Regions from separate parts of the Rhizobium sp. BT-226 genome, predicted to be linked through region 2. Evidence: predicted binding sites of a transcription regulator. Region 2 holds the regulator's gene; the other holds the start of a gene.

Region 1 (5,232 bases), on a different contig from region 2:
ACCCCCTCGGTCGTGCTCTCGCTCGGCCTCGGCCTGGCATTGCTGGTGACGCTGACGCTGATCGACGGCAACCTGCGCCAGCAACTGACCGGCCGCATGAACGAGGGTGCGCCGAACTTCTTCTTCGTCGATATCCAGAGCGCCGAGGTCGGCGCCTTCCGCGATCTCGTCCAAGGCCAAGCGCCGCAGGGCAAACTCGTCGAAGTGCCGATGCTGCGCGGCCGGATCATCGCCTTCAACGGCGAGGACGTCAGCAAGATGAACGTGCCGGCCGCTGGCCGCTGGGTGCTGAACGGCGATCGCGGCATCACCTATTCCGAAACCCTGCCGGAAAACGCTGCCCTCACCGAAGGCAAATGGTGGGACAAGGATTACAGCGGCGAGCCGCTCGTTTCCTTCTCCTCGGAAGAGGCGCATGAACTCGGCCTCAAGCTCGGCGATACGGTGACCGTCAACGTGCTCGGCCGCAACATCACGGCAAAGATCGCCAATCTACGGCGCGTCCAATGGGAATCGCTGTCGATTAATTTCGTCATGGTCTTCTCGCCGAATACCTTCCGCGGCGCCCCGCATGCGTGGCTGGCGACGCTGACAGATCCTTCTTCGACACCGGCCGAAGATGCAGCGATCCTGAAATCCGTCACCAACACCTATCCGACGATCACCAGTGTGCGCGTCAAGGACGCGATCGATATCGTCAACCAGCTGGTCGCACAGCTTGCGACCGCGATCCGCGCCGCAGCCTCCGTCGCCCTCATCGCCTCGATTCTCGTCCTTGCCGGCGCGCTTGCCGCCGGAAACCGGGCGCGCACTCACGATGCGGTGGTGCTGAAGACGCTCGGCGCCACGCGCGCCATGCTGATCCGCGCCTTCAGCTACGAATATCTGATCCTCGGGCTTGCGACCGCAATCTTCGCGTTGATCGCCGGTAGCGTCGCCGCCTGGTTCATCGTCGCCCGCATCATGCGTCTGCCGTCGACCTTTCTGCCCGACGTGGCGGGACTGACGCTTGTGACCGCGCTGGTACTCACCGTCGGCATTGGCCTGATCGGCACCTGGCGCATCCTCGGACAGAAGGCAGCCCCCGTCTTGCGCGAGCTTTGACCGGGCAGCGGCACCCAAACCCTTCACCTTACGGCGATTTAACCGACAGAGCCTTTGCAAGCCTCTTGTTTGCAAAGGGCGAAAGCCTCATATTATCCGCAGGCATGCTGGAGCTCCGCAGCGGCGCCCGGGTCGAAAACCCCGACACCGTATCTCCATCGGAGCTTGTAAGAGGAAACTATGGCTGATCTTCGTAACTATCAAAGCCGCGCTCAGACCGGCGAGATGATTGATCAAGGCCTGCGCGCTTATATGCTCAAGGTCTACAACCTGATGGCGCTGGGTCTGGCGATCACCGGTGTGGCCGCATATCTGTCGTTCCAATTCGCCTTCGCCAATGGTGAGCTGACCGCTTTCGGTCAGGCGATCTATGTGAGCCCGCTGAAGTGGGTGGTCATTCTGGCGCCGCTGGCTCTGGTGTTCTTCCTGAGCTTCCGGATCCATAGCATGACGGTGGCCGCCGCCCAGACGACCTTTGCGGTCTACGCGGCGCTCGTTGGCCTGTCGCTCTCGTCGATCTTCCTGATCTACACCGGCCAGAGCGTCGTTCAGACCTTCTTCGTCACCGCCGCCTCCTTTGGCGCGCTGTCGCTTTACGGCTACACGACGAAGCGTGATCTGTCGGCGATGGGCTCGTTCCTGATCATGGGTCTCTTCGGCCTGATCATCGCTTCGCTGGTCAACATCTTCCTGGCCTCGTCCGCCGTGCAGTTCGCGATCTCGGTACTCGGCGTGCTGATCTTCGCAGGCCTCACCGCCTACGATACGCAGCGGATCAAGGAATTGTATCTGGAAGCCGATGACGTCGCCGTCGCCGGCCGCAAGGCGATCATGGGCGCGCTGACGCTCTATCTCGACTTCATCAACCTCTTCATGTTCCTCCTGCAGTTCATGGGCAACCGTAAATAAGCAGGGCAGACTGAGATGGAAAAGGCGGCTTCGGCCGCCTTTTTTGTTGCGCGGGCTTTCACGGAATGGTTTTAGAAAGCCCTTGCCGCCCTTATGGATATACTGCCGAATGTCCTTCCTCCTGCGCGATGCTTCGAACGCCGATATTCCCGCCATTGCCGATATCTATCGCGAATCCGTCCTGAACGGCGTCGCGAGCTATGAGATCGTCCCGCCCTCCGAGGCCGAGATGGCACTGCGTTTTTCGGCGATCGTCGGCCAGCAATATCCCTATATTGCCGCAACCGATGCGGATGGAACTCTGCTCGGCTATGCCTATGCCTCAGCCTTTCGCACGCGCCCTGCCTATCGCTGGCTGGTCGAGGATTCGATCTATCTGGCGCCGCAAGCCCGCGGCCGCGGCATCGGCAAGGCGCTGCTCGCCGAACTGATCATCCGCTGCACCACCCTCGGCTTCCGTCAGATGGCGGCCGTCATCGGCGGCGCCAGCCCCGCATCGATCGCGCTTCATCGCACGGCCGGCTTCGAGGAGGTCGGTCTGATGAGGGGCACCGGCTACAAGCACGGCCGCTGGCTGGATACGATGTTCATGCAGCGCGCGCTCGGCGAAGGCATTTGCACCGATCCGGACCCCTCCGTCTATCCCGGCACGCTGTAATCCGGCTTACTTGTCGACGAGCTTCAGGGCCTTGTCGAACACCTTCAGCACCTGGTTCAGCTCGTGACCGCGCTTCAGGATCGTACCGTTGGTGTTGATGACGGAATAGGCACCCTGCTTGGCGGCGAGCTTCGGGTTTTTCTCGATGCGGAAGAGCGGCATTTCGCCGGAACGCTTGAAAACGGAAAAGACCGCCCTGTCCTTCAAGTGATCGATAGCGTAGTCGCGCCATTCACCATCACCGACCATCCGGCCGTAGATCCAGAGGATCGCGTCCAGTTCGCGCCGGTGAAAGGTCACCGGAAGCGGGTCCTTGCTTTGCTTGTATTCCTTGAGATCGACGACGACTGAGGAACTATGGTCGACGGAACGGCTTTCGCCGTGTCGCAAATCCGGCTGATCTGTCATCAGTCTCACAAGGCCTCCGCGTGTGACAGGAGGGTGACAGTTTGCCCGAGCCGCCGCAAATTGCAAGAGTACCAGCCGTCACATTCGGCCGCACCTGATAGCGCTACCGCTTTCTCCGCAGCGCCGCATTTCAGTCAAAACAGCGCCTCATTTGCAGGAGAATTATGAATCCCCGGTTTGGCGCCAGCGCGCCAAAGGGCCCGGCGGAGCGTATCGACCTTAACCCCAGCCCCGAATACGCTCAGCCGGGCCGCCCGGTTCTTCATCCGTACCGGATGAAATTTCAGATATTTTTGCCAGCCATGACCACGGTCGCGCCAAGGATCGCGGCCGGGTCGCCGTCTGCGGTCGCCGATTGCAGCAGGATGGCGCAGCCCTCGAGCTGCGGCCGCTGCAGGACGCTGGCCGGCAGCGTCAGACTGGTTGCCTTGCCGTCCCACATGCCGACGGTTTCGACATTGGTGACGCTGTGCAGATAGGAGAGCTTCTGGCCGCTGTTCTCGCCTTTTTCGACGTCGATCGTCTTTTCCTTATCGAAATAGACCATCACGACATTGGCTTTGCCCTGTCCCGCGCCGATCTTGATCTCCAGCTCGTCGCCGCGCATCGCGGCGCTGATCGGAACGGTCAGCCCATTGCCTTCGCTGCTATAGGTGTCGATCTTGGTGTTGATGCCATTCAGATCGGCGCCGGCCAAATGGTCGCGTCCGTTGACGATGGCTTGCGGCGTGTAGACGTTGCTGCGGCCCATCGTCTTGGCATAGCCATACTGTCGCTCGGTATTTTCCTTGGAGCTCAGCGTATCGGCCCAGCCGAGATAGTTCCAGTAATCAACATGATAGGCGAGCGCGATGACATCGCCCTGGTTCACCAGCTTGCGAAAAGCGGCATCAGCGGGAGGACAGGAGGAGCAGCCCTGCGACGTGAAGAGTTCGACGACACCTTTCGGCGTGCCGTCTTCGGCCTGCAGCGGGCCCGACAGAACAACGCCGGCGATTAGCGGAAGCATAAAACGGGGGGACATTCACCTGCACCTCTTTTTCAGCGCCGACGGCATGTTTGAACCGGCGGCCCTGACATATGAACGTACGAATAATCCTTCCGGGTCCAAACGAAAAGTCACGAACGGGTGAGACGCAGCTCGACCGGAACTTGCGTAAAACAAATCATCGTGAGCCCGTCCAAATACTATCGTCGCACCAAAGAAAAGCCGCCGGGAGATTGCTCTCCGGCGGCCATTATCATGGGAGTCTCTTAAAAATCAGGCAGCTAGGTCGCGCAGAACCGTCTGCAGGATACCGCCATTGTTGAGGTAGATCACCTCGTCGAGCGTATCGACGCGCGACAGCAGCGGAACCTCCTTCACGGTGCCGTCGCCATAGGTGATCCTGGCGATCTTCTTCTCGCGCGGCTTGATCTTTTCCAGACCTTCGATGGTGACGAGTTCGTCGCCCTTGAGGCCGAGGCTCTGCCAGGTCGTGCCCTCTTCGAAGACGAAGGGGATGATGCCCATGCCGACCAAGTTCGAACGATGGATGCGCTCGAAGGACTGAGCGATCACTGCCTTGACGCCGAGCAGGTTGGTGCCCTTGGCAGCCCAGTCGCGTGAGGAGCCGTTGCCGTATTCGACACCGGCGAAGATGACGAGCGGCACGCCTTCCTGCTTATACTGCATTGCGGCGTCGTAGATCGAGGTCTCTTCCTTCGACGGGTAGTGGATGGTGTAGCCACCTTCCTTGCCGTTCGGGCCGAGCATGTGGTTGCGGATGCGGATATTGGCGAAGGTGCCGCGCATCATCACTTCATGGTTGCCGCGGCGCGTGCCGTACTGGTTGAAGTCGGCAACGGCGACGTCATGGCCGATGAGGTAGGCGCCGGCCGGCGATGCGGCCTTGATCGAACCGGCAGGTGAGATGTGGTCGGTGGTGATCTTGTCGCCGAACAGGCCGAGAACGCGGGCACCCTTGATGTCGGAGACACCGGTGCCCTTCTTGCCCATGCCGACGAAGTAGGGCGGGTTCTGAACATAGGTCGAATTGTCGTCCCAGGCATAGGTCTGGCCCGGCGGAACCTGAACGGCCTGCCAGTTGACGTCGCCCTTGAAGACATCGGCGTACTTGGATTCGTAGAGCTCGCGGGTCACGTATTTCAGG
Region 2 (5,232 bases):
ACGAGGTCAAGGACCGCGTGCATGAATCCGGCACCGGCCTGTCGGGCGGTCAGCAGCAGCGCCTCTGCATTGCGCGCGCCGTCGCCGTCAGCCCGGAAGTCATCCTGATGGACGAACCCTGCTCGGCGCTCGACCCGATCGCCACCGCCAAGGTCGAGGAACTGATCCACGAGCTGCGCGAGAACTACACGATCGTCATCGTCACCCACTCCATGCAGCAGGCCGCGCGCGTCTCGCAGCGCACCGCCATGTTCCACCTCGGCAATCTCGTCGAGGAGAACGACACCGACAAGATGTTCACCAATCCCGACGATCCGCGCACCCAGGACTACATCATGGGTCGCTTCGGCTGATTTTGGCGACACCAAGCCTTCCCGTTATTCGAGGATAAAGCCCATGGCATCGACACATATTTTTTCTGCCTATGATGATGATTTGAAGTTCCTGTCCAGGCGGATTTCCGAAATGGGCGGCCTGGCCGAGCAGATGGTCGGCGAATCTGTGCGGGCGCTGGTCAACGGCGATACCGCGCTGGCGCAGAAGGTCATCTCTGACGATGTGATCCTCGATCACGCCGAACGCGAAATCGGCGATAAGGCGATCGTCACGATCGCCCGCCGTCAGCCGATGGCCTCGGACCTGCGTGAAATCATGGGTTCGATCCGTATCGCCGCCGATCTCGAACGCGTCGGCGACCTCGGCAAGAACACTGCCAAGCGCGTCATCGCCGTCCAAAGCACCGGCGTTCCCCGCAAGCTCGCTCGCGGCCTCGAGCATCTGTCCGAACTGGCGCTCGTCCAGCTCAAGGAAGTGCTCGACGTCTACACCAATCGTTCAGCCGACAAGGCGAATGCGATCCGTGAACGCGACAACGAGATCGACGCGATGTACACATCGCTGTTCCGCGAACTCCTGACCTACATGATGGAAGATCCGCGCAACATCACCAGCTGCACGCATCTTCTCTTCTGCGCCAAGAATATCGAGCGCATCGGCGACCATGCCACCAACATCGCCGAGACGATTTTTTACATGGCGACAGGCGCGCAGCCGGAAGGCGATCGTCCGAAGGACGACAGCGCCAACACCGTCGGCGCGGTCACCGAATAACGCCCACACCAGTCAATTGCGTGCGCGCCCGTCCGGGCGCGCAAAGAGGTCGCAGCCAATTTCTGAATTTGCGCAGGATGCATTGCTTAAATCACCCTGGTTTAAGGATCATGCGCGAGGAGATCGAGACGCATGATCCCGAGAGTTGCAGTTGTTGAAGACGAGGAAGCCCTCAGCGTGCTTCTTCGCTATAATCTCGAAGCGGAAGGCTTCGAGGTCGATACCATCCTTCGTGGTGACGAAGCCGAAATGAGGCTTCAGGAGCGCACGCCCGATCTTCTCATCCTCGATTGGATGCTGCCGGGCGTCTCCGGCATCGAGCTCTGCCGGCGCCTGCGTATGCGGCCGGAAACCGAGCGCCTGCCGATCATCATGCTGACGGCGCGCGGCGAGGAAAGCGAGCGCGTCCGCGGATTGTCGACGGGCGCCGACGATTATGTCGTCAAGCCCTTCTCGACCCCCGAGCTCGTTGCCCGCGTCAAGGCAATGCTGCGGCGTGCCCGTCCCGAAGTGTTGTCGACGGTGCTGAAATGCGGTGACATCGAGCTCGACCGCGAGACCCATCGCGTCCATCGCAAGACCCGCGAAGTCCGCCTTGGCCCCACCGAATTCCGCCTGCTGGAATTCCTGATGTCGTCGCCGGGCCGGGTCTTCTCCCGCTCGCAGCTTCTCGACGGCGTCTGGGGCCACGATATCTATGTCGACGAGCGCACCGTCGACGTCCATGTCGGCCGCCTGCGCAAGGCGCTGAATTTTTCCAACATGCAGGACGTTATCCGCACCGTCCGCGGCGCCGGTTATTCGATGGAAGCCTGAGGGCTTCCATCTGAGCCTGCTGACAAAGCCCTGGCAAAGCCCGCGACGTCATCCTCGGCCTTGTGCCGAGGATCTGCGCACGCCAAATTAAGCATCTGAAAATAAACGGTTTTCCCTCAAGTAGTTGAGGTGATCAGATGCTCGGCACAAGGCCGAGCATGACGGAGGGAAGCCTGAGCTTCCATCCGCGCATTAAAAAACGGGCCACTCGGCCCGTTTCTACATACTGACGATGGCTGCCCGCGTTCAGCTTGCCCGCGCTGCCGCCCGGCGGCGTTCGTTGACCGGCTGGTAGGCAAGCTTCTGGTGATAGCTGCAATAGGGCGAATTGTCGGGGGACTCGCAGCCGCAGAAGTGGAAGTCGTCCTTCAGCGGATCGCCGACCGGCCACTTGCAGGTGCGCTCGGTCAGTTCCGTCAGGCCGAGGCGGCGCGAAATCGGCACCACCACATTGCCTCTCGGCACGTATTCCATTTCCTCGATCGTTTCGATCTCGATCTCTTCCTTCAGCATCGTCGCGCCCTGCTGGCGGGTAACGGTGCGGGTGGTGATCCGGGAGGCGTAGTTCGGCGCGCGCGGCGCCGATGTATTGCGTTTCGGCGTTCGCGCCGCGGTGTTGGTGCCGCCGGCCTTGGCGCGGCCCGGAAGGCTTAGCCGGTGCACTTTGCCGATGACCGCGTTTCTGCTGACCCCGCCGAGTTGCGCAGCGATCTGGCTGGCGCTCAGTCCTTCGGCCCAAAGCTTCTTGAGTTTCTCGACCCGCTCGTCTGTCCAGTTCATGCCCTGTCTCCACCTTTTGCGTTGGTGATGGCAGAATCCCTCACCGTTGTCCCGGGAGCTCCGAAACAAGAAACGCTTGATCAATTTTGGTGACTAGTTCCGCCGCATGCAGTCTAGTAATTGATCTTTAACCTAGTGTGAGGCTGACTCCGTGACAAGAGTCGCATGAATCCGGATGAATCGAATTCGTAGTTTTCCCCAACTTGCTGCCTCTGCGTGTCATTTCTGCAATAATGCCTGTTGAAGACTGAGAATGCCGCTGTACACCCTTGCTGCATAGGCTAAGGGCGCAGTTTTGTTGACATTGCAGCGCGAAAAGGAAATAGTGCCAGTGGCCGCCGCAAGGCGGCATTTTTAATTTTTCGGGCCTGGTTTCCTTAGCCGGAGTCATTGCCCGGCAACTTTGATGGAGATCGCGCAATGGCTGAAGCCACGCCGCTTTATGACACCTATTCTCGTGCCCCGCTGCGGTTCGAGCGAGGCGAGGGCGTATGGCTGATCACCGAAACCGGCGAGCGATATCTCGATTTCGGCGCCGGCGTCGCCGTCACCTCCGTCGGCCACAGCAATCCGCATGTGGTCGGCGCGCTGAAGGAGCAGGCCGACAAGGTCTGGCACCTGTCGAACATCTATGAGATCCCCGGTCAGGAGCGCCTGGCAAAACGGCTGACGGACGCCACCTTCGCCGATAAGGTGTTCTTCACCAATTCAGGCGCCGAGGCGCTCGAGTGCGCGATCAAGACGGCACGCCGCTATCAGTTTTCCAAGGGCCATCCCGAGCGCTTCCATATCATCACCTTTGAAGGCGCCTTCCACGGACGGACGCTGGCGACGATCGCCGCCGGCGGCCAGGAGAAATATCTCGAAGGTTTCGGCCCCAAGGCGCCGGGTTTCGATCAGGTGGCTTTCGGCGATATCGAAGCGGTCCGCGCCGCGATCACTGAGGCCACGGCCGCCATCCTCATCGAGCCGGTACAGGGCGAGGGCGGCGTCCGCCCTGCCACCCCTGAATTCATGAAGGCGCTTCGCCAGCTCTGCGACGACAACGGCCTGCTGTTGATCCTCGACGAGGTCCAGACCGGCGTCGGCCGCACCGGCAGGCTCTTCGCCCATGAATGGTCGGGCGTGACCCCCGACATCATGGCTGTCGCCAAGGGCATCGGCGGCGGTTTCCCGCTCGGCGCCTGCCTTGCCACCGCCGAGGCCGCCTCCGGCATGAAGGCCGGCACGCATGGCTCGACCTATGGCGGCAATCCGCTTGCCATGGCCGTCGGCAGCGCCGTGCTCGACATCATCCTCGCCGATGGCTTCCTTCAGCAGGTGCGCGACGTCGCACTGGTCTTCCGCCAGGGCCTCGCCTCGCTGAAGGATCGTTATCCCGATGTGATCGAGGATATCAGAGGCGAGGGCCTTTTGCTCGGCATCAAGGCCGCCGTTCCCTCGGCTGAACTGCTGCAGGCGATCCGCGCCGCCCATCTGCTCGGCGTACCCGCCGGCGACAACGTCATCCGCCTTCTTCCGCCGCTCGTGGTCACCGCCGAGGAAGCCCGCGAGGGGCTCGTCCGCATCGAGCGCGCCGCCGAGAGCATCCGCGCTTCCAAGGTCAAGAAGACGGCTTGAAGAAATTGCCGCCTTCGGGCGCAGCACAGGTAAGAAGACGATATGAGCCCTAAACACTTCCTCGATCTTTCGGCGGTCACATCCGCCGATCTCAGAACGATCATGAACGATGCGCTCGCCCGCAAGCAGGCCTTCAAGGCAGGCACGGGCGACAAGCCGCTCGCCGGCAAGATGCTGGCGATGATCTTCGAGAAGCCGTCGACGCGCACCCGCGTCTCCTTCGACGTCGGCATGCGCCAGCTCGGTGGTGAAACGCTGTTTCTGTCCGGCACCGAGATGCAGCTCGGCCGCGCCGAGACGATCGGCGACACCGCCAAGGTGCTGTCGCGCTATGTCGATGCGATCATGATCCGCACCACCGAGCACTCGCGCCTGCTGGAGCTGGCCCAGCATGCGACCGTGCCGGTCATCAATGCGCTGACGGATGACACCCATCCCTGCCAGATCATGGCCGATATTATGACCTTCGAAGAGCACCGCGGCCCGATCAAGGGCAAGACCATCGCCTGGACCGGCGACGGCAACAATGTGCTGCATTCGCTGGTCGAGGGTGCCGCGCGTTTCGGCTACCGCATGAACATGGCCGTACCCCTTGGCTCCGAGCCCAAGGATCACTATCTGAACTGGGCCCGCAATGAGGGCGCCGAAATCATGCTTTGCCATGATGCCGACCGTGCGGTCGCCGGCGTCGATTGCGTGGTGACCGATACCTGGGTCTCCATGAATCAGGAACATCGGGCCCGGGGTCACAATGTCTTCCAGCCTTATCAGGTCAACGCGGCCTTGATGGCGAAAGCCGGCAATGATGCATTGTTCATGCATTGCCTGCCCGCCCATCGCGGTGAGGAAGTGACGGACGAAGTGATCGACGGTCCGCAATCCGTGGTCTTCGATGAGGCGGAAAAC

The links. Region 2 encodes PhoB, which activates phosphate uptake and scavenging genes when phosphate is short. Its sites were predicted from a motif close to TGTCATNNANCTGTCAT; they were not measured.
Region 1: a site for PhoB is predicted at 3,102-3,118, ahead of OIU37_RS25915 (DUF2794 domain-containing protein). Genes of this name have one in related genera too.

Annotation. Positions count from the first base shown of each region.
Region 1 covers NZ_JAOYTI010000004.1:293,137-298,368, reverse strand. The annotation lists gene OIU37_RS25930 (ABC transporter permease) at 1-1,104, shown strand, start outside; gene OIU37_RS25925 (Bax inhibitor-1/YccA family protein) at 1,285-2,013, shown strand; gene OIU37_RS25920 (GNAT family N-acetyltransferase) at 2,123-2,671, shown strand; gene OIU37_RS25915 (DUF2794 domain-containing protein) at 2,678-3,079, opposite strand; gene OIU37_RS25910 (thioredoxin family protein) at 3,363-4,103, opposite strand; gene acnA (aconitate hydratase AcnA) at 4,341-5,232, opposite strand, start outside.
Region 2 covers NZ_JAOYTI010000002.1:1,276,414-1,281,645, reverse strand. The annotation lists gene pstB (phosphate ABC transporter ATP-binding protein PstB) at 1-353, shown strand, start outside; gene phoU (phosphate signaling complex protein PhoU) at 397-1,110, shown strand; gene phoB (phosphate regulon transcriptional regulator PhoB) at 1,243-1,926, shown strand; gene OIU37_RS16530 (GcrA family cell cycle regulator) at 2,173-2,706, opposite strand; gene OIU37_RS16525 (aspartate aminotransferase family protein) at 3,127-4,326, shown strand; gene argF (ornithine carbamoyltransferase) at 4,369-5,232, shown strand, end outside.